Regions from separate parts of the Nitratireductor lacus genome, predicted to be linked through region 3. Evidence: riboswitches for the same ligand, from Rfam matches in the RefSeq annotation. Region 3 holds a riboswitch; each other region holds the start of a gene.
The links. Region 3 has a riboswitch for cobalamin ahead of AC07E3_RS01965 (LLM class flavin-dependent oxidoreductase). Riboswitches for the same ligand answer to the same signal wherever they lie in the genome.
Positions count from the first base shown of each region.

Region 1: linked by a shared signal. The riboswitch ahead of AC07E3_RS19285 (DUF1636 family protein) and the one ahead of AC07E3_RS01965 (LLM class flavin-dependent oxidoreductase) in region 3 are both predicted to bind cobalamin.
Region 2: linked by a shared signal. The riboswitch ahead of AC07E3_RS14165 (ribonucleotide-diphosphate reductase subunit beta) and the one ahead of AC07E3_RS01965 (LLM class flavin-dependent oxidoreductase) in region 3 are both predicted to bind cobalamin.

Region 1 covers NZ_JBWKMB010000029.1:3,099-10,698, forward strand. Annotated here, with positions in the region: gene AC07E3_RS19275 (ABC transporter substrate-binding protein) at 1-813, opposite strand, end outside; gene AC07E3_RS19280 (ABC transporter ATP-binding protein) at 834-1,625, opposite strand; gene AC07E3_RS19285 (DUF1636 family protein) at 1,622-2,011, opposite strand; cobalamin riboswitch at 2,098-2,302, opposite strand; gene zigA (zinc metallochaperone GTPase ZigA) at 2,431-3,654, opposite strand; gene aztD (zinc metallochaperone AztD) at 3,737-5,524, opposite strand; gene aztC (zinc ABC transporter substrate-binding protein AztC) at 5,592-6,536, opposite strand; gene aztB (zinc ABC transporter permease AztB) at 6,555-7,430, opposite strand; gene aztA (zinc ABC transporter ATP-binding protein AztA) at 7,430-7,600, opposite strand, start outside.
Region 2 covers NZ_JBWKMB010000015.1:71,312-78,911, forward strand. Annotated here, with positions in the region: gene AC07E3_RS14140 (ABC transporter permease) at 1-473, opposite strand, end outside; gene AC07E3_RS14145 (ABC transporter substrate-binding protein) at 547-1,569, opposite strand; gene AC07E3_RS14150 (LacI family DNA-binding transcriptional regulator) at 1,572-2,687, opposite strand; gene AC07E3_RS14155 (heavy metal translocating P-type ATPase) at 2,783-5,326, opposite strand; gene AC07E3_RS14160 (hypothetical protein) at 5,403-5,627, opposite strand; partial or broken gene AC07E3_RS14165 (ribonucleotide-diphosphate reductase subunit beta) at 5,631-5,843, opposite strand; cobalamin riboswitch at 6,025-6,235, opposite strand; gene AC07E3_RS14170 (aminotransferase-like domain-containing protein) at 6,326-7,600, opposite strand, start outside.
Region 3 covers NZ_JBWKMB010000002.1:33,608-41,207, reverse strand. Annotated here, with positions in the region: gene AC07E3_RS01985 (O-antigen ligase family protein) at 1-519, opposite strand, end outside; gene AC07E3_RS01980 (ABC transporter ATP-binding protein) at 660-1,502, opposite strand; gene AC07E3_RS01975 (FecCD family ABC transporter permease) at 1,499-2,668, opposite strand; gene AC07E3_RS01970 (ABC transporter substrate-binding protein) at 2,690-3,622, opposite strand; gene AC07E3_RS01965 (LLM class flavin-dependent oxidoreductase) at 3,676-4,734, opposite strand; cobalamin riboswitch at 4,893-5,089, opposite strand; gene AC07E3_RS01960 (sialic acid TRAP transporter substrate-binding protein SiaP) at 6,034-7,017, shown strand; gene AC07E3_RS01955 (TRAP transporter small permease) at 7,076-7,600, shown strand, end outside.

The sequences.
Region 1 (7,600 bases), on a different contig from region 3:
ATGCGCCTTGAGGAAGTCGAGCAGCTTGGCGTAGCCGGCATCGTCCTGATAGTCGAGCAGGATCAGGAATTCGGGGTTGCGGGTCGCGACCGTCTCCCAATCCGTATTGCCCCAACTCGTCTCCATGTCGGCCATGATGTTCTCGCCGCCGGCGGCTGAGATCATGGCAGTCGGGATGGCAAACTTTCCTGCAGTGAAGGGCTTGTCCTCACCGGAATCGTAGAGGAACACGCGCGTTCCAGTGCCGTCGCCGACCCTGGCGGTGATCTCGGCGAGCTGCTGATTCCAGCCGTCTATCAACTTTTCCGCCTCGTCTTCCTTGCCAAAGACCCGGCCGAGCTTCTCCACGTCCGTGTAAAGCAGGTTCATGGAAGCAGCCGGCCTGTCGCTGTCGAGATGGACGCAACTTTCCGTCAGCACCAGGGTCTTGATGCCATGCGGCGCCAGCGTATCGGGCGTGACGTCGCCTCCCGGCTTCATGCCGTAGTACCAACCGGCGAAGAAGAAGTCGGGCTCGACCGAGATCAGGTTCTCCAAAGTCGGATATTTCGGCGCCAGTTCAGGGATCGATCCTCGCTGCGCGACGAACTCCGGCCCGACCTTGTACCAGCCGGTGATGCCAGTCAGGCCGACGATGGAGGATTGGAGGCCGAGCGCGAACGCCATTTCCGTCATGTTGAGGTCGTGGATGACAGCGCGCTTCGGTGGTGCCTCGAACGTTAGCGCTGTCCCGCAATTGTCGACGGTGACCGGGAAGGCCCAGGCGGCAGAAGCCGCAACGCTTGCGGCAAGACAGATGAAAAAGCGCTTCAAGGTAAAAATCCTCCAGTGGATCAGAGATTGACAGAGAGCCGCATCGGAATGTCGAAGATCGTCAGCTCACGGTTATCGGCCGGGTGCGGCAGGCGCAGCACCTCGACGCAGAAAACCTCGCGAATAAGGTCCGGCGTCAGGGTCTTCGCCGGTGTGTCGAGTGCTACAAGCCGGCCCCTGTTCATGATCGCGACACGTGACGCGAAAGGTGTGACGAGCGGAAGGTCGTGAAGCACCGCGACCACCGCGATGCCCAGGCTTGCCACCAGTTCAAGGATTTCGCTGCGCGCACGCGGATCGAGATGATTGGTAGGCTCGTCCAGGAACAGGACCTTCGGCTCTTGCGCGATAGCGCGGGCAAGCTGGGCACGCTGGCGCTCGCCACCGGACAGGGAGCCGATCGGGCGATCGCGCATCTTCAGCAGACCCGTTCGCTCGAGCGCACGAATGACTGTGTCGCGCTCCTCGCTTTTTTTGCGCAGGCCGGTGTGAGGAACTCTGCCAAGTTCTACATAGTCGATCACCGCCAGGCGAGGGTCTGCCTGATCCGACTGACCTACGACGGCGATATTCAGGGCACGTTCGACAGGAGAAATCCGGTCGAGGGAGTTGCCTTCGAACCTAATCTCGCCCGAGCTCGCCCGGAGCAATCCCGCGAGCATTCGGAGCAATGTCGTCTTGCCGGCTCCATTCGGCCCGATGATGGCCAGCCGATCAGCCGACGCCACTGTCATAGTGACGCCTTCCACAAGACTCGTCCCAGCCGCGGAACGAAACCCGAGATCACACGCCTCAAGCAAAACCGGGTTCATTGGGTGCCGCCTGCATCAACGAGAGCGGGTATGCGCGAAAGCGTCTTGCCCTTGAGCCCGGGCGGGCGTTGGCTTTCGTTGCACCAACCGTCCGAGAGTGAGCGGTAGAGGCGTGCGAACGCGAGTAAGTGGAGAGCATCCCGATCCGGCTCGATGTCACCGAAGAGATAAGTTGCTTTGCCATGTGCGGAGAAGGCGACCGTCAGCGGCCTTCCGCATCCGGCCATGCAGTCGGCTCCATCCAGACGAAACCCGCCGACAAGGCCACCATCGAGTGCTGCGCGCAGCAAAGATATCAGTCGTTCACCGGGCAGCCTTTCGACTGTCCGCTGGCCACGACAGCGTGTGCAGACAACAATGCCATGCCCTGGTTCAACGTCCTCCATTCGCCACCCTTTCCTCAAGGTACGGAAGGATGGCGCGCATGACGACCGAGGATCGCCTTCGAGCTTCCTCCCGGCGCACCCCGTCCGGTCAATTCTCGCTGACGGCAGGTCTCCTGGCTTGCGGGTCCCAGCGCCATCCTGCCTTCCCGGCTCTTCGGCCAGTGGCATGTCGGATATTGCTCGCCGCTTACAGTTGCGGGGGCAGCCATGGCCTTGGCCCGACGGGCCGCACCATGTTCCCTTTTAACCCAGGCCGGCTGCGGCCCGGGAACCATCGTCCGCAAGCGTATCGCGGTCGTCGTGCAATCGCAATGCTTCGGAATTGCTTACCCTCCCATCGAAATGACAGTCTCGGTCCGAGCCTTCGCCAGATGGGTTACCTTGGACGGCTATAGGACGAGGACGAGGTGACCGAGTCATCACGCCACCTGTCTTTCCCAACTGGGGAACGGGTCGGGCAGGTCGCGCCAGCGGCCCGGCATGAAGTCGCGTTCGGCCACGAGACAGGCATCGAGTTCGGCGCGGATACGGCTTTCGTCCATCGGGTCGCAACCGATGAAGACGATCTCCTGCCGCCGGTCGCCCCAGATTGGGTCGAGATAAGGCTTCATGGCCATGTGCCATTCGGGGTGGTCCGGCCATCGATGCTTCGGCACGGAGGCCCACCACAAGCCGCGTTTGCCTGTCCGGATCAGCGCGCCGGCCTGGCTGATCTCGCCGACATAATGCGGGCGCGTCGCCAGCCAGAAGAAGCCCTTGGCGCGGACGACGCCCGGCCACGACCGGTTTATGAATGCCTTGAGCTTCATCGGGTCGAAGGGCCGTCGCTCGCGATAGACGAAGGAGCGGATGCCGTATTCCTCGGTCTCGGGAACATGGTCCTTGAAACCGTTCAGCTCCTTGAACCAGAGTGGGTGCTGTTCGGCCTTCTCGAAGTCGAAACGGCCGGTATTCAGGACCTTGTCCAGCGGTACCTTGGCGAAGTCCGTCTCGATCAGCTCCGCATCGGGGTTGAGCGAACGGACGATCTTCCGTGCAAGGTCGAGATCGTGCGCGGGGGTGGCCGACACCTTGTTGAGTAGGATCACGTCGGCGAATTCGATCTGTTCGACGAGCAGGTCGACCAGTGCGCGATCGTCCGCGTCGCCAGCGGCCTCGCCGCGGTCTCGCAGGAAGGCCTGTGACGCGTAGTCTTTCAGGAGGTTCGCGGCATCGACGACCGTGACCATGGTGTCGAGCCTTGCGACATCGGACAGGCTTTCGCCGTTCTCGTCGCGAAAATCGAAGGTCGCGGCAACCGGCAGCGGCTCGGCGATGCCGGTTGCCTCGATGAGCAGGTAGTCGAAGCGGCCATCCCGCGATAGGCTGCGCACCTCCTTCAACAGGTCGTCGCGCAGCGTGCAGCAGATGCAGCCATTGGTCATTTCGACCAGTTGTTCTTCCGTGCGCGACAGGTTGGCGCCGCCGTCGCGCACGAGCGAGGCATCGATGTTCACCTCGCTCATGTCGTTGACGATGACCGCGACGCGGCGTCCCTCGCGATTGTTGAGCACATGGTTGAGAAGCGTGGTCTTGCCGGCGCCGAGAAAGCCGGAAAGCACGGTGACGGGCAGGCGATTCGAGGGTCTGGCTGTGTCAGGCATGGCGGCCTCTTGGTGGGAAGAACATAGGGAAGGAGCGCGCCCGGCCTGTCGGCCGGGCGCAGGCGAGGAGGGTGCGTCGCGGTCAGTGCGCCATCATCTCTTCGACTATCTCCTCCGCGCCCAGCGAGGACGGGTAGTAAGTCGGCCAGTTGGTCACTTCCTCCAGCAGGGCGGCACGATCATCGCCCCAGTAGAGGTGATAATGGTCGGCCTCCGCCGGCGCGATCTTGTGATCGCTGAACTGGATGTATTGCGGGGCGGCATCGTCACCTTCGGTCTTTTCGAAGATGAAGCGCACGCCGCGGTTGCCCTTCTTGTAAGTCAGGATCTCATAGCCGTCGCTGGCATAGCGGGCCTTGAGCGGCTTGCCGTCCTCAAAGAACGTCACGGTGTCGCCTACGATGGTGATCCGCTCTACGTCGGTCTTGTAGCCGATTTCGTAATAGGCCTTGTATTCGTCGGCGGTCTGTTCGCCGCTTTCGGCCTTGTGGGCCATCACCGGATCGAGCGTTCCGTCCTGCAGGTAGGGATAGACCGACTGCCAATCGCCGGCCCAATCCGACAACGGGCGGTCCTTGATCTGGCTGTCCTCGAAGTAACCCTTGTAGATCTGCTCATCGCCGTGACTGTGAGCATGGGCATGGGCCTCCCCGTCGTCATGGTCGTGGACCGCGCCGCTTCCGCCGACTGCAACGACGTTGAAGGGCTTGCCTTCAACGGCGATCTCGCCGGCTTCCTCGAAGGTTTCGGCATTCACCAGATGCAGCTTTGCATTCAGCGGGTCGGTGACGACGACATTGTCGCCGGCAACCGCCACGCGCGGACGCGGATCGCTCCAATGGCCGTCCATGGAATAGGGTTCGGTCAGCTTGATCGACTGCGCGATCTGCCCGTTGAGCACGTCGACCTTGTGCAACTGGCCATCCTCGGTGACCACATAGGCGAACTTCGCGCGGATGGGATCGACCGCGAAGTGGACACGGCGCGTCGGCAACTGCACGAGATGGAAGCCGTCTTCACCCTCGGACGGATCGACGATGACGATGCGATCGGCACCGTAATTGCCGATGAAATACTGCAGCGCCTTGCCGCCGATCAGGGTCGAGGAACTGCCTTCGGGGAGCGACGACGCATAGGGCAGGTGCTGAATGGTCGGCGCACCGCCGTCCTGCTTGATCAGCAGCAGGCCGGTGTCGCAGGCAAGCGCGTAGAGGCTGCCGGAGCCGGCCGAACCGTGCAGGCCCGGGCAGGCGACATCCTCGCCGACCGTATTGCCCTCAAAGTCGACCACGCGCGCGCCGATCGGCCGCTTCGATGCGTCTTCCGGGTTCGGGATCGAGACGACGACATGGTTCCGGTAAGGAACCGCGACCCCGTGATGCGGCGCAACGACATTGGCGGTGCGGACTTCCGGCTTTTCGTCGAGGACGGCTTTCTCGGTGAAGACGCGAACCTGGTCCTCGCCATCGAACCACTGGGCGATGTAACCCTGCATTTCCACGAAATGCGCCGGCTTGTCGCCGTCCATCTGGACATGCAGCAGTTCCGCGTCGTCGACGTCGATGTCGCCATGATCGCCGTGATCGTGGAAGGCGATGCCGCTCTTGATCGCGTTGACCTTGCCGGCGGAGCCCTGAACGGCAAACACCGTCTCTCCGCTGGACGAACGGTGAAGCGTCGCCGGTCCCTCGACCGTGAAGGCGTCGAGCAGGTCGCCGTCCAGCGCATCGATAACCTTCACGACCGGGTCGGCGTGGTCCGAAACGAACAGCCGCCAGGCGGTCACCTCATCCTCGTCCGCGAATGCAGCGCCGCCACCAAGCGTAGCGGCGGTGGCGAGCACAGAGGCACCCAGGATCAAACGTCTCATCCTTCTCTCCTTCTTTACGATATTACATTACATGTGCAGGCCACAGACGGCCCATATTCTTGAGCGCTCAGCCGCCATTGATCGCGGTCGCGAGCGTGGTAGCGTTGTGGCGCATCAGGTCGATGTAGGTGGGCGCCGGTCCGTCGGCTGGCGAAAGCGCATCGGAATAGAGCGTGCCGCCGAGCGCGAGACCGGCTTCCGAGGCGATCTGCTCAACGAGGCGTGCGTTGGAGATGTTCTCGGCGAAGACGGCCGCTGCCCGCTTCTCGCGGATCTCGCGGATGAGCGAGGCGACGTCCGCCGCTGAAGCTTCCGATTCCGTGGACACACCCTGGGGAGCAAGGAAGGTCACCCCGTAATCGCGCTCGAAATAGCGGAAGGCGTTGTGGGCGACGACGGCTACGCGCCGGTCCTCCGGAACGGCGTCCATGGCCTGCCTGATCTCGTCGTCGAGGGCGGTCAGCTCATCGAGATAGGTTGCGGCGTTTGCTTCATAGGCCGCGCAGCCTTCGGCATCGGCGGCGCAAAACGTGCGGGCGATATTCTCGACATAGACCTTCGCGTTGGAGACCGACTGCCAGGCATGGGGATCGTTCGGCGCCGCGTGGAATACCGCCTCGCCGTTCACGTAATGGTAGTGACCGCCATCGGGGTCGTGGGCGATATCCGCACCGTCAGTCAGCGTCGCGATCGCCGCCGATGTGCCGCTTGCCTCGACAAGGCGCTGCAGGAATCCTTCGAACAGCAGGCCGTTGACAAGGACAACGTCGGCACGGGCCAAGGCGATGGCGTCTGCCGGCTTCGGCTCGTAGACATGGGTGTCGCTGTCGGGGCCGACCAGTGTCTTGAGTTCGATCCGGTCGCCTCCGACAACGCGTGCGAAGTCGCCGATGATCGAGAACGTGGCGACCACGGAGAGTTTTTCCGCCTCGGCACGCGCCGGAAGGGAAAAGGCGGAAAGCCCCATGAAGATCAGCGCGGTGGCAAGTCTGGTCAATTTCGTCTTTGTCATTCCAATACCCTTTACTGGTCAGGCTGTGCGGTGAGCCATGCGTGGGCGACGGGAGAGCAGTGCCCCGCGCGGGCTTGCAATCACCGAGGCGAAATAGGCCACACCTGCTGAAAGGATGATCGCCGGGCCCGAAGGCAGCGAGGCATGGTAGGAAAGGAGCAACCCGCAGACCGACGACAGCATCCCGAGCGCGATCGCCAGCAGGCACATGATCTCGGCCCTCTGGGTCCAGAAGCGTGCGGCGGCGGCCGGCAGGATCATCAGCCCGACCGAAAGCAGGGTTCCGAGCGCCTGGAAGCCTGCCACAAGGTTGATGACCACCAGCCCCAGAAAGATGAAATGCACGGGTGAGCCCAGCCGCGATACCGAGCGCAGGAAAAGAGGATCGAGGCATTCCGCGACCAGCGCCCGCCAGAAGATGGCGAGTGTGCCGAGCGTGAGGGCCGCGACCAGACCGATCAGCGTCAGCGCGTCGTTGTTGAGCGCGAGGACCGTTCCGAACAGCACATGCATCAGGTCGACGCTTGAGCCGCGCAGCGACACCATCAGCACGCCGAGCGACAGCGAGATCAGGTAGAATGCGGCCATGGACGCGTCTTCCTTCTGGATCGTCAGCCGCGCCACCGCACCCGCACCGAGCGCGACAACGATGCCGGCGATCAGCCCACCGATGGTCATCGGCACGATCTGCAGGCCATAGAGCAGGAAACCGGCAGCCGCGCCGGGCAGGATGGCATGCGCCATCGCATCGCCGGTCAGGCTCATGCGCCGAAGCATCAGGAATACCCCGACCGGACAGGCGCTGAGGGACAGCATCAGAGCGCCGGCCAGCGCCCGCTGCATGAAGGCGAACTCGGCGAAGGGCGCAAGCACGGCGTCATATAAGGCAGCCATCAGGCAGCACCCCTCCGGCTCTCGGCACCCATTGCGGCTGGAGCCTCGTCTGGAGCTCCATGGTGCCTGTGCGCACGATGAGCGCCGGTTTGCGCGAGGCTGTGTTCCCCGGGTGTGCACCATGGGGCGTTTTCGTCCCAGGCTTCGCTGAACTGGCGCGCTCGAAGCAG
Region 2 (7,600 bases), on a different contig from region 3:
AGCGGCAGGAAGAGCTGCAGGAGACCGATGAAAACGGCCGTCTCGGTGAACAGGAACCGGATGGGCGTGTCGGAAAGACCGAGCCAGACAATGGTTTCGTTGACGAAGCCGGTGCGGCCCAGAATGACGATCCAGGCATAGGTGCGGGCGACGGGCGAAATCATCAGCGGCATGACGACGAGGCCGATCATACGGCCGCGCGCGGTGGGCGGCAGCGTGACGATGGAATAGGCCGTGGCATAGCCGATGACCGCCGACACGGCAGTCACGATCGCGCCGAGCTTCAGCGTGCGCCAGAAGACGGTGCGGTTGAGCTCGCTTTCAAAGAAGCCGGCATAGGACGCCAGGGTCCAGCTTCCCTCGGCGCGAAAGCCCTCGGAAAGCAGGATGCCCACGGGAACGAGAAAAACGATCGCCGCGAAGACCGCCGCAGGCAACGCCAGCGCCAGTCCTTCCATCCGATTCTGAAACATGTGTTGGAACCTTGTGTTGGGTTCGGGGGCGGACCCTCCGCCCGCCCCCGAGCCATCGCATCAGCTTAACGGCTTACTGGCCGATCTGAGCATTCCACTCCGAGAGCCAGGTCTCGCGGTTGTCGAGAATGACGGCCGGGTCGAGCAGCTGCAGGCTCTCAACGGTCTCGGCGCCATAGGTGAGGTTTTCGGCGATCTCGTCGGAGACCTTCACTTCCGCGTTGGCAGGGCTGTCCACCAGCGCCTCGGCAAGCTTGGTCTGGATATCGGTGGAGAGCCAGAAATCCATGAACTCATAGGCGAGATCTTCGTTCTTCGCGCCCTTGGTCAGGATCATGACGTTCATGCCGCCAGTCTGGCCTTCCTTCGGGGTGGCCCAGGCCATGTCGAAGCCCATCTTGGAGTATGCGCCCCAGGCGAAACGGCCAATGGGTGCAGCCAGTATCTCTTCCTGCTGCATGAGCTGCGCCACCTGCGAGGAACGCTCGTAGAAGGTGACGATATCGTCCTTGTGCTTTGCGACCTCACCGATGGCGGCCTTCAGGTCTGCCGCATCGTCGCCGATGGCCTTGCCGACCATGTAGAGCGCGGGCGGACCCTGATTGGTGCTGACATTCGGGAATGCAACGCGGCCCTTCAGCTTGTCCTGGAACAGGTCGGCCCAGCTCTCAATCGTCACCTCGTCAGCGCGGTAGGCGATGGAGGTGGCGTAGAAGGTGTAGCCGACAGCCAGATTGTCGCCGAGCGGATCCTTGGCGATGTCGTAGAGCTTGTCATAGTTCGACAGGCGGCTGACGTCGATGGCCTGGGTGATGCCCTTGCGCGATGCCGAAAGCGCGTCGTGCGTGGACATGACGGCCATGTCGATTTCCGGATCGTCCTTGCGTGCTTCCAGCTTTGCGAGACGCTCCACGGAGTTGCCGGTCTCGACCACCAGTTCACAGCCGCACTGGGCCTCGAACGGGTCGTAGACGATCTCTTTGAAAGCGTCCTGGGCGAAACCGTAGACGGAGATGACGAGGGTCTTGTCGGCTGCCTGTGCCGCGCCGCTGAGTGCGGCCAGCGCAACGCCGGAGGCCATGAGTTTCTTGAACATGTCTAATCGCTTCCTTCTCTGGTGGTGCTTCTTAGGGGCAGGACCTGGCTCATGTTGGATGACGCCGGCCCGGTGAGGGCCGGCGCCGTCTCGCCAGAAGCGGGGAGCCCCAACGCCGGCCCGCTTGACTGGCGAACGATAAGCTCCATCGGAATGGAGCTCTGGCCCTGAGAGGCCGGCAGATCGGACGGCGCATCGCGCGCACCGCCTTGCTCGATCTGGGAAATGAGTTCGGCAATGGCGATCTCGGCAATGCGCTCCATATCCATACGCATCGTGGTGAGGCTCGGCGCGATGACGCCGGCCCAGATGAGATCGTCAAAACCGGTGACGCTGACATCGCCCGGAATGGAAATACCGCCCTGTTGCAGCTCGGTGATGGCGCGCAGGGCATGGAGATCCGACACGGCGGCGAACGCCGTAACACCCTCCTCCACCAGACGCACGAGACCGAGCGGGCAGCCCGAGCCATGGCTGCGCTCCATCTCGCCAATCCAGATCAGGCGGATTTCGCCCTTGCCTGCAAAGGCTTCGCGAATGCCGGCGATGCGATCGTTCTGGACGCTGGAATCGGAATGGAGGCCGATGATCGCCACGGAGCGGTGGCCGAGCTCCAGCAGATGCCGGCCAATTTCCAGGCCGCCATTGCGGTGATCGGCGGCAACCGTGTTGCCCGGCGTGGAGGGGGAATCGATGACCGCAACGGGACGGCCGATATCGCCGATGCGCGTGCCATGGCGTGGAACGACGACGATGCCATCCGCGCCACGCTCGATCAGCCGGTTGATGGCGCGGGACTGGGCTTCGATATCGCCGCGACTGTCGCCGATGAGAACGCCATAGCCCGCCTCGGAAGCCGCATGCTCGATGGCCTGCGCGAATTGCGGAAAGAGCGGGTGACCGATGTCAGCAAGAACGAGGCCAAGCACATGGCTGCGCCCGGTGCTCAGCGCCCGGCCCGCGAGGCTGGGCACATAGCCCAGCTCTTTTGCCTTTTCGCGGATCGTCCGGCCGAGCTCCTTCGACACGCGGCCCTTTCCGGACATCGCGTTTGAAACGGTCGCAACCGATACGCCAAGCGCTTTGGCAATATCGGATAGATTGGCACGAGAAGCCATCAAAGCCCGATTCACATGAAGGTTAAGCGTTTAAGCATTATGCCCGGCAAGAACCATCATGTCGAATCGGTTTTTGAAAATCCCCAGAATTGGAGTCAGGCGGACGCCGTGACCGCCCTCGCCTCACCGAGCTGCGCTCCCTCCTGCCCGGCAGACCGGGCAGGAAGAGGCGCTTGAAAGCGCTTGAGCCGCAGGGCGTTGCCCAGCACGAACACACTGGAGAGCGCCATCGCACCGGCAGCGAGCATGGGTGACAGGAGCGTTCCCGTGGTCGGGTAGAGCACACCGGCGGCAACCGGAATGAGGCTCACATTGTAGGCGAATGCCCAGAACAGGTTCTGCCGGATGTTCTTCATGGTCGCCTGCGAGAGGCCGATGGCATTGGCAACGCCGGTCACATCGCCCGCCATGAGAACCACGTCGGCGCTCTCGATGGCGACATCCGTGCCGGTGCCGATGGCAATGCCGACATCGGCTTCAGCCAGTGCAGGAGCATCGTTAATGCCGTCGCCGACGAAGGAAACCGGGCCAGCCAGAGTGCGCAGACGCTTGAGCGCCTCGACCTTGCCCTCTGGCAGCACTTCTGCCTCGACCCGGTCGATGCCCAGCTTTGCGGCAATGGCTTCGGCGGTGTGGCGGTTGTCGCCGGTGATCATGGCCACTTCGAGCCCCAGCGCGTGGAGCGCTGCAATGGCGCGCGGTGTCGATTCCTTGATGGGGTCGGCGACCGCGATGACGGCCGCAAGCCGTCCGTCCACCGCAGCGTAAAGCGGCGTCTTGGCATCGGCGGCGAGCCTGTCGGCGGCGGTGGATGCACTGCCGATCTCGACGCCCTGCTGGCGCATGTAGCGGTCCGCACCGATGTGAAGACTGCGACCGCCAACGGTGGCGGCAATGCCGAAACCCGGAACCGCATCGAACGCATCGACCGGCTTGAGGGTGAGCCCCTCGGCGCGCGCGGCCTCGACGATGGCTTCGGCCACCGGATGTTCGGACATGGCTTCCGCCGATGCGACGAGCGAAAGGATTTCGGCGCGCTCGAAACCGTCCTGCATCACGAAATCGGTGAGCGCGGGGCGACCGAGCGTCAGCGTGCCGGTCTTGTCGAACGCGACGACGTGTGTGTTGCGCAGGCTCTGCAGCGCCTCGCCATTGCGGAACAGAACGCCGAGCTGTGCTGCGCGGCCGGTGCCGACCATGATGGAGGTGGGCGTGGCAAGCCCCATGGCGCACGGGCAGGCGATGATGAGCACCGCGACCGCATTGACCAGCGCGAAAGCGAATGCGGGATCGGGCCCGAACACCATCCACACGACGAAGGTGAGTGCTGCGGCAAGCATCACCGCCGGGACGAACCAGGCCGTGACCCGGTCCACCACCGCCTGGATCGGCAGTTTGGCCCCTTGCGCGTTTTCGACCATGCGGATGATCTGCGCCAGCACCGTGTCGGAGCCGACCTTGGTGGCGCGGTAAACGAAGCTGCCAGTCTTGTTGATCGTGCCGCCGATGACCTCGTCGCCTTCGGACTTGGAAACCGGGACGGGCTCGCCGGAGATCATGGCTTCATCCACATAGGAAGAACCGCTTTCGACCAGACCGTCGACCGGCACCTTGTCGCCGGGGCGCACCTGAAGCCGGTCACCCACAACCACCTCTTCAAGCGGCACCTCGACAAAGGCATCGTCGCGGAGAACGCGCGCGCTCTTGGCGCGCAGGCCCATCAGCCGCTTGATGGCCTCGCCGGTGCGGCCCTTGGCGCGCGCCTCCAGAAGCCGACCGAGCAGGATGAGCGTGACGATGACGGCGGAGGCCTCGAAATAGACGTTGACCGTGCCGGAGGGCAGAATGCCGGGCGCGAAGGTGGCCACGACCGAATAGGCCCACGCAGCGCTGGAACCGAGCATGACAAGCGAGTTCATGTCCGGCGCAAAGCGCATCAGCGCGGGGAAGCCCTTGCGATAAAAGCGCAGGCCCGGCCCGAACTGCACGATGGTCGCCAGCACGAAGTAGAGGAGGTAGAGCGTCTTGCGGTCTGCGATCCCCATCAGCCAGGCATGCATGCCCGGGATGAAATGGCTCCCCATTTCGAGAATGAAGATCGGAAGGGTGAAGATTGCAGCCAGCGTGAAATCGCGCTTGAGCGAACGAAACTCGGCGGCCTTGGCCTCCTCATGCGCATCGCGGGCGGCAGCGCCATCGGAACGGGCAACCGGCGTGTAACCGGATTTGCGGATCGCCGCTTCCACGCCGCTGCGCGCTTCATCATTCAGAAGTTCGACGGATGCGCTTTCGGTGGCGAGGTTGACCGCAACCTTTGAAACGCCGGGCACGGCGGCAATCGCCTGCTCCACACGCCGCACGCAGGATGCGCAGGTCATGCCCTCGATGCCGATATCGAGATGGCTCTCCGGCACGGCATAGCCGGCACGTTCCACCGCGCTGACGATGCTGGAGAAATCAACGCCGGGCCGCACCGCGACATCGGCCGTCTCGGTCGCCAGATTGACCGAGGCGCTTTCAACGCCATCGACGGCGGCAATCGCCTTTTCCGCGCGTTTGACGCAGGAAGCGCAGCTCAGCCCCTCGATGCGGAAGCGTTTTACATTGGCCGAAGACGTATCGGCAGGAAGGGTATTCATCGCTTTCACCCTGAATGACTATTGTTCAGGATTGCGCTTCTAAACCTTCCAGTCAATGGAAGGTCAAGCGAGAAAATCACTGCATCGTTTCCGAGCCGGAAAAGGCGCTGAGCAGCAGGCGCAGATACTGCACTTCCGGGTGGTTCGGCAGCCGCCTGTCGATCTCGGCAAGCTGGCGGCGCGCCGCATATTCGACATCGGCATCGCCCGGCAGGCTCAAAAGCCACTCCGTGAAAGCGCGTTGCTGCGCGGGGATCGACCCCGCCCGCAACAGCTTCATTCTGGTTGCGTCATACGCCATGGATCAGTCCCAGCTCAGCGCGCCGCCGCTCTGATACTCGATGACGCGGGTTTCGAAGAAGTTCTTCTCCTTCTTCAGGTCCATCGCCTCGCTCATCCACGGGAACGGGTTTTCGGTTTCGGCGAAGACCGGAGCCAGGCCAATCTGGGCGCAGCGGCGGTTTGCGATGAAGTGCATGTACTGTTCGCACAGCGCCGCGTTGAGACCGGGAAAGCCCGTTTATACCATGCGGTTTCTGTGTTTCCAGTGGAATGCGGAACCGTGGCGGTTCCATTGGTGTGTTTTGCTTCAGTCGCCGGCATATAGACCCCCGTGGCGGTTGGACAGGGGCGCGGAGACATGCGGCGCGACGGCAGACCCGTGGCGACACACGCACCACCGGGACACCCCGCCCGTGGACGTTTATCTCGTCATGGCAGGTCTCCTGGCTCGCAGGTCATCGCCGCTTTCGGCCTTCCCGATGCGCTGGGGCATCAGTGACTCAAAGTGAAAGCGGCTCGCTGCTTACAGTTGCGGGGGCAGCGCCGGACTTGCCCAAAGGCGCACCGGCTTCCCTTTTCACTTCCGACCCGCGAGGAATCGGAAGAACCATAACCCCTATAGTTGGTATCCAACGGACCCATGAAGTCAACATATTGTTTTCGGAGAAAGCAGAAACAAACTGCTGGATAATCCGCAAAACCGCGTCGGACATGGCTCTACGGCGCGCGTGTGATCTCCTCCAGAACGGAAAAAATCCGTTCATCATCGCATTGAGCAACGTTGAAACGCAGGAACCCGCTGGCCGAGCCTGACAGGCTGAAGGCGTTTCCGGGCGCGAGCACCACGTCCCTTTCAAGCGCATGGCGGGCAAGCGTGGCCGCATCCAGCCCGTCGGGCAGACGACACCACAGGAACATGCCCGCGCTCGGCTCGATCCACGGTTCGATGCCGAGATTGCGCAGGCGCGCGCCCACCGTTTCGCGGGAGCGGGACAGACGCTGGCGAACGGTTTCCATATGCTTGCGGTAGCTGCCGTCGCTCAAAAGGCCGAGCACAAGCTCCGCCGCCATGGCGGGGCCGCCGAAACAGGTGGCGATGCGCAGATCCGTGAGGCCTTCGATCCAGTCGGCAGGCGCTGCAACGAAACCGCAACGCATCGACGCGGAAAGCGACTTGGAGAAACTGCCGATATAGACGACGCGCGACAGCCCGTCGAAGGCGGCAAGCCGGGGCGCTGGCTCGACCTCGAAGTCGGCAAAAATGTCGTCTTCGATGATGGTCAGGTCGGCCTTTTCGGCAAGCAGCAAAAGCCGATGGGCAACCGCCGGCGAAAGCACCGCTCCGGTCGGATTGTGAAGCGCGGAATTGGTGATGTAGAGACGCGGCGAATGCCGGTCCAGCGCGTCGGCGAACCGCTCGATATCAGGCCCCGACGGGGTGTAGGGCACGCCGACGATCTTCACCTGATGCGCCCGCAGGAGCGCATGAAAATTGAAATAGCAGGGATCGTCCACCAGCACCGTGTCGCCCGGCTTCAGAAGGAAGCGGCAAAGAAGATCGATGGCCTGCGTGCCGGAATCGGTGAGCATGATCTGGCCCGGAGCCGCCTCGACGCCATGGCTGGCCATGCGGCGTGCAAGCAGTGTGCGCAGCGCCAGCGAGCCGAGCGGCGCTCCGTAATCGGCAAGCTTCTGCGGGGTCGCGCGGGAGAGCCGGCGCAGCGCACGGCGCAAGGCGTCTTCCGGCATCCATGAGGCAGGCAGCCAGCCGCAACCGGGCATCGACATGCGCGAACCGGAGGCAAGCGCCTGACGCGAGATCCATAAGGGGTCGACCTCGCGGTCGAGCGCCGGGCCGATTTCGGCCAGCGCCAGCGGCGCAAGCGGCGCGGTGACGAAGAAGCCGGCCCCCGGCCGCGAGCGGATCACGCCTTCGGCGGCAAGCCGGTCATAGGCCTCGACAACGGTGGATTTCGAAACTCCCATGGCGCG
Region 3 (7,600 bases):
GGACTCCACATCAAAGGCCTGATGGACCGCGACATCGCGCATGGCAATCACGCCGAAATAGGACAATCCGAGGATCACAAAGCCGGCGCAGACCAGCACTCGCGAAAACGCGTCCGCATCGCGCGGCAGGGTCAGAATCGCAGCCACCGTGACGATGCCGATGACCGAGAAGGCCACCGTGCGCATCGTGTCGCTCGGTACCGGCGTGTTGAGCGTGGCGACAGCCACAAACCCCAGGAGAAGAATCCACCATGGGCTGAACAGCGAGACAAGGACGCGCCGGTCAACCAGCATCAGAAGCGAAGCCACGGCAATCGCCCCAAGCGCACCGAAGCCGAGCTGGTTGACGATGTCGCCGCCGCTGCCGCTCACCTGTGGTCCGGCAGGCTGAAAGGGGCGGAAGGAAATCATCAGAACCGTGAACAGCGCCGCTGCAATGGCGGTGGAGGGCTGCCCGGTGGCAGCCATGCGGGCAACGAATGACGACCCCGACCAGCGCTGTTCGGCAAGACTGCTCATCGCATCACGCACACCCGGCAGGGCGGCAGCACCTGCGCGCTACGTCCATCAAATCCGGGAAAGTCCGCGTTGCTCACCATTGGGGCCGAAACCTGTTGCACTCACTTCATAAAGCGCCCCCTCGCTTAAGACCGCGTTAATTATAACAGCGGCCCCGATGCCTGTTCTGCGGTCTCCACTGCGCGCGCCGGCTGCCCGATGGGCGGCGCGGCCGATGGCATCACCCAGACGGTTCCGGTTTCGGGATGCCGGGCGATCGTTGCATCGATGCGGTAGACACGCCGGAGCAGCTCCGGCGTCAGAACCGTTTCGGGGGTTCCCACAGCCACCAGGCGGCCATGATCAAGCACACAAAGCCGGTCGCAGAACATGGCTGCGAGATTGAGATCGTGAAGTGCGGCCACCACCGTGATTTCAAGCCCGCGCATGAAGCGCAGGAGCTGAAGCTGATGGTGGATGTCGAGATGGTTCGTCGGCTCATCAAGTATCAGAAGACGCGGCTGCTGCACCAGCGCACGCGCAACGAGAACGCGCTGCCGCTCCCCACCGGAAAGTGTGCGGAAAGCGCGGTCCTGAAGCGGCGCCAGCCCGAGAAGCGCCATTGCCGCCGCAATCAGCGTGTGATCGTGCGGCGTATCAGGCTCGAGAAGTTTCTTGTGCGCCGAGCGGCCCATGGCGACCACGTCGCGCACCGTCAGGGGAAACTCCGCCGGCATATCCTGAAGCACCGCACCCACATTGCGCGCCACCCATTCCGTGGGCTGCTGCCACGCATCTTCACCGTTCACGAGCACCGTGCCCGATGCCGGCCGGTTTATGCGGTAGATGGTTCGCAACAGGCTCGATTTGCCTGCGCCGTTCGGCCCAAGAAGGCCGACCATCTCACCTTCCGAAACGCTGATCGACACATTGTCGACCAGCGTCTTTGCGCCGGTGCGCACGGTGACCGAACGCAGATCGAGCGTGCCGGGCCGAACACTCATCGCGCACCCCCGAGTGCGCGCGCATCGCGCCGCAGAAGCCAGATGAAGAACGGGCCGCCCACGAGCGCCGTGACGATGCCGACGGGCAGCTCCAGCGGCGCGATCACTGTGCGGGCGACAAGATCGGCGCCAATGGTGAAGCTCGCACCGAGAAGCGCCACCGCCGGCAGTGCGCGACGATGATCCGCTCCGACGAGAAACCGCACGATGTGTGGCATGATGAGACCGACAAACCCGATCACGCCGCTCACCGCCACGGTGATGCCGGTGAGCGCGGCTGCCAGTACAAACATGCTCTGACGGAAACGCTGGACGTTGAGCCCGAGCGCCACCGCGCTCTCGTCTCCCGCCATCAGGAGGTTCAGACGGCGGGCCTGCACCAGCATTACGCCAAGCCCAAGCGCAAGGGCAACGAGCGGGATGGGAATGAGCTTCCACTGCGCGGTGCCGAAGCCACCCAGTGTCCAGAACAAGACCCGTGAGGCGAGCTGCGGATCGGGCGATGTGAGCACAATCAGGCTTGTGAGCGCACTCAGGATCGCGCTCATCGCCACACCGGCAAGCACAAGTCGCGTCGGCGTCATGTGCCCGCCCGTTCGCGCAACCCAGAACACTGCGAAGAGTGTCACCAGTCCGCCGAGAAAGGCCGAGATGTGCAGCGTGAACACGCCGAGGCCAAGAAGCCCCCAGCGCATCACCACCACGGCGCCCGTTGCCGCACCGGAGGAAACGCCGAGGATGCTCGGGCCTGCCAGTGGATTGCGGACGATGGACTGGATCGTCATGCCGGTTACCCCCAGGCTCGCGCCGACAAGGGCGGCGAGCACGACACGCGGCATGCGCGTCTGGACGACAATGGTCTCATAGACCGCGCGCCAGTCAGGCTCCACCAACCCGTCGCCGGCCACCACATTGGCGAGAATGGCGACCGCCGTTCCACCGGGTATATGCACGGAGCCGAACATCAGTCCCGCAATGGCCATGCCCAGGAGCAGCCCCACCATCAGGAGAATGACCAGCGCATAGCCCTGCGACCCGCCGCTCGCCGCGCGGGCGGAAGTGACAGGGCGAAGAGCCGCGCCTCGCGCAGGCGGTGCTGACTGGAGCACGGCAAGCAGCGCTTCGTGGCTGTCTGGATCGTCCTTCCTCGGGGCGGGAGCATGCATCCTGTGAGTTCCGCTCGCCTGCTATTCGCCCATCCGCGCGGGATGGAAAGCGCGAGCCAGTTTCTCCACCGCATCGATGGAGCTCGGCCCCGGCTGGCCCCAGACGGAATCGATCGTCACAAACCTTTCACCGACAATGCCCGGCACGTCCCTGATGGTCGGGTTCGCCTTCAATATCTCGATCCGTCCCTGGCCCAGCTCACCGGCAGGGTCACCGACCACCTGGCCGCCGGCGGTGCCGGAGTAATAGACGACGATGTATTCAGGCATACGCTCGGCGATCTGCTCCCATGACACCTGACCATAGCGATTTGCGACATCGCCAAAGATGTTCTCGCCACCGGCCCGCGACACGACATGCGACAACATGGTGTTGCCAAGAACGGCGCGTGGGGCGGATTCTCCCCCGTTGAAGATGAACACCGGTATGGCGTCCGCGCCTTTGAGCCCCTCTTCCACTGCAGCGAGCCGTTTTTCAATGTCGGCGATCAGTGCTTCGCCGCGCTCGCGCACGCCGAAGATGGCAGATACAGAGCGGATTTCGGCGTAGAGTTCATCGAAGCCGAATTTGCCGAGATTGCAGCCTTCGGTGTTGAGCCGCGTCTTCATGCCCAGATCATGCAACTGGTCGCGCGTGTGGCGGCTTTCGCTGAACCCGTCCGGATAGCCGGCATAGACAAAATCGGCCTCCACCTCGATAAGCTGCTCGGTGGTGGCGACAAGTGGCGAAAGCACGGGAACCCCTCTATACGCTTCCTCATATTGCGGGCTGATCTGGAGGTTCGCCATATAGGAGGTGCCCGCCATGCGGTCTTCCAGCCCCAGAGCCAGCATCATCTCCGTCGCGTTGTTGCTGAGCGTCACGGCCCTTGCCGGCGGTGCCTCATAGGTGGTGGTGACACCGCAGTTCTCATCCGTATAGGGAAAGCCCGCTCCATCTGCGAAAGCAGGCATCGAAGCCGCCAATAGACCCGCGACCGCAAAAGCGCGGAGACCGCCATAACGCATCATGAATTCACTCCTTGCAAAGCCGGCTCATTCCCGGCGTTTTCAGATGGGGTTGGTGAAGAGGCCTGCCTGTCGAAAGCCGGAAGCACTTCGGCAGCAAAAAGCTCCATGCCCCTGAGCGCTACATCGTTGGCGATCAGGCCATTGGCGCTGAACAGGCAGCGAATGCTGCTGGAACCCGTGCGTGCCGAAAGCGCACACAGTTGTGCGTGGCAATCCTCTGGTGTCCCCGCGATGGTGAAATCAGCCATCATCAAAGCGCGGCTGCGCGGCTCTGGCGGCGTCATCCCGCGTGCCAGCGCGCGTTCGGCACGACGCGTGTTCAGTCTATCGAGAAGCATGTCGACCCGCTCATCAGCTTCAGCCCGGGTCGGCGCAATCACCACGTAACGCGAGAGCGACGAGGTCGTGAGCGATGCTCGCGACGCGCCATGCCGATCAAGTGCGGCGTGAAACACGGGCAATTGCCGCGCCTCGTTCGGTTCGAGACTGAGCAGCAGCGGAAACCCGTTTCGCGCGGCGATGTCGACGGTTTCTTCTGAGACGCCGGCCACGTAGACGGGCGGATGCGGTTTCTGCACCGGAGGCGGTCCGACGGCGACATTGGCGAATTTCCAGGGTCCGGCATCGGCAGAGCAATGCGGCTTTGTCCACGCATCGATCATGATCCTGAGCGCCTCGCAGAAGCGACGGTGCGCATCATCACGCGCAATCTCAAGAGCAGTGAAAGTCGCGGGCTCCGTGCCACGTCCGATGCCCACATCGACCCGGCCGCCGCTCTGAAAATCAAGCTGTGCGATCTGCTCGGCCAGCATGAGCGGGTGATAGAGCGGCAGGACGAGGATCGACGTGCCGAAGCGCAGCCGCTCCGTACGCGCCAGGATTTCTGCGCCGAGCAACAGCGTCGACGGATAGGGCAGCGCCTCCCGGGCGAAGTGAAACTCGTTGAACCAGATGCCGCCAAAGCCAAGCGCATCGGCGCGTTCCACGAGGCGCATGAGAGCAGCGTGGTCGCCCAATGCCCCCTCCCGCGCAAATCCAGCCAGATCAACGCGCATTCGGGCCACCTGCAGCAACCGATGGGAAAAGATGGGAACGATTCATTTGAAATGATATAACATATCGAACGCAATCGAGTCTGTTAAATCGTCTCGTCGCCGGCGAAGCCGCGCCTGCATACATTCTGATCCTCCTGCCGGCGCACCTCGTCCGGCGTTTATGGTCGATGCATGAGGCAGGTCTCCTGGCTCGCGGCTCGGACGTTCGCTCCGCCTTCCCGGCTCTGGCCAGTGGCATTGGAAAGAACTTGCCGCTTACAGTTGCGAGGGCAGCCCCGGAATTGATCCCGCCAGGAGATCGCACCGGGTTCCCTTTTCATCCGCAGGATGCGGAACCGCATGCGGGAGCGACCCTAGCGGCGAAGCCGTCGCCGCGCAACACACCGCAGCCGGGTTCCATGACAAAATCATCGGCACGACCGAGCCGGCTCGAACGCCCTGCCAGTCCTGTGGCCGCCTTCGGTCCGAAGTCCGCCATCCATAGGCGAAAATCCGGGCCTTCCGCTGCATCGGCGTTGGCACATTCCGACGGAAGGCAACCGATGGCGGAGCTAAAGCATCGGACCGAAAAGTGGAATCCGGTTTTCGGATTATTCCGATGCTCCATCAAGAATTCAGATCGTCCTTTGTGCGTCCGGATGAACGCGCGGCGATCTAGTGTTTGATTTATAAATGAATGTATGCTTCATATATAAACATTGAGCACGCCGGTCGGATGGCTGCTCACCTCGGGGGGTGCAGTCGGGTGGACACGTCTCGTTTAATGGGCAGCTCTGATCGAGCGACAAATTGCAGGCAGAATGCCGGATTTCCGTGCGCCCTGACCTGCCTGCAGCCTGTGGCCACAGGCTCTGCGTCGCAGCAGTCGAGGCGGTCGGTGCTTTGACCGGGCGCCTTCAGACGCGTTGGGGCGCCATCATCAGCATCGCCAGCTCAAACGATGCCAGGCCCACTATGCCGGTGGTGTCAGCAAACAGGCTGCCATCGTGGCCTCACGCAGGAGGTGTGGGGCTTTGTGATGATATTCAACACATGCCGATCATCAGCTCTATCGCCGTGTCCAGCAAGGAGGGCTGCCGGCGTATTCGTACATGCCGATCATCTGCATGAGCATTTCGTCGATCCTCGCATCGCCGAAAACGGAGCCGTCATGGCTCCGTAAATGCCCTGGTTCTCCCCCGCAATGAGGGGTGGGAGGACGGGAATGTTCCGCTTCCTTCAAACGGAGGCAGCGGGGCAATAACAGGTGCCTGATGCAGCTACACCGGGAGAAGCTGCACATTTCTTTTGGGAGGAACCATGTTGAAACTATCCAGACTTCGCGCGCTCTCCATCGGAGCCGCTGTGGCCATCGCCGCCAGTGCAACGGCCACCTTCGCCCAGGACGTCCTGAAGTTCGGTCACGTCTACGAGGCATCCACCCCCTATCATGCGGCGGCGCTTCGCGCAGCCGAGCTTCTTGAGGAAGCGACCGAGGGCCGGTACAGGATGGAAGTCTTCCCCGCATCGCAGCTTGGGAAGGAAGCAGCCCTCAACGAAGCGCTTTCACTGGGAACGGTGGATGTGATCTACACGGGCGTTGCCTTTCTCGGGCAATCCTACGGCCCCATAAGCATTTCCGACTACCCCTTCACCATGCGTTCCTATGAACACTGGAAGGCCTATGTGAATTCCGACCTCTTCGATGAGATGAGTGAGGCGTATAACAAGGTTTCCGGCAATACGGTCGCGGCCATGACCTATTACGGTGCACGCCATGTGACCGCCAACAAGCCGATCCTTTCGCCGAAGGATATGGAGGGTCTGAAAATTCGGACGCCCAACGCTCCGGCCTATCAGATGTTCCCGCGCGCCACAGGCGCAAACCCCACCCCAATGGCGTTCGCCGAGGTGTATCTCGCCCTGCAGCAGGGTGTGGTCGACGCGCAGGAAAATCCACTCCCAACGATCCAGTTCAAGAAGTTCTACGAGGTCCAGTCGAACATCAATCTGACCGGGCACATCACAAACTCGCTGGCGACCGTCGTATCGCCCGTGACGATGAACAAAATGGGTGACGACGGCAAGGCTCTGCTGGAGGCGCTCGCCACCGTGGCAACGCAGACATCGGATGAGATCGTCGCCTCGGAGGGAGAGCTGGCTGACTGGTTCCGCGACCAGGGAGTGACCGTGAACGAAGTGGATCGCAAGCCATTCATGGAAGCCGTCGCCCCGCATCTGACGGGCGAGGATGTGCCGTGGGATGCCGCTATCTTCGAACGCCTTCAAGCCATTCAGGAATGACATCGGCCTGTGGGTCCGGCATTTGCCGGGCCCATTTGCGCAACGGGAGGACGCGCTGATGGCGCAGAACACCATGGTGCCGGAAATCGACTTCGACGCGATTTCCGCAGAGGACGAAGCGCATTTCGCAGGCTTTAGGATAAGCCTGGCGGACTACGCGCTTCTCGCAATCTTTCTTGCTTTATTTCTTGTTGTTTTTGTTCAGTTTTTCACGCGATACGTCCTCAACGACTCGATAAGCTGGACCGAGGAGGCCGCGCGCTATCTGCTGGTCATACTGGCGTTTGCCGGTGCGGTTCGCTGCCAGATCACCGGAAGCCATATCGTGCTGGAATTCGTCGACAAGTATTACGGGCGCAAACTCGGCCTCGTGCATGTGTTTTCGCTGCTGTGCACCGTAGTGCTGTTCACGATTCTTCTCTGGTCCGCCTGGGAGCTGATCCAGCGGACATCGTTCCAGCGGATGGTGTCGCTTCCTTTCCCGAAATACTACCTCCACGCAGCCGTGATGGCTCTGGCCGGCGTCAACGCAGTTGTGGCGACCACGCAGCTCATGCTGCGCGTGAGACAGATGATACGGAGC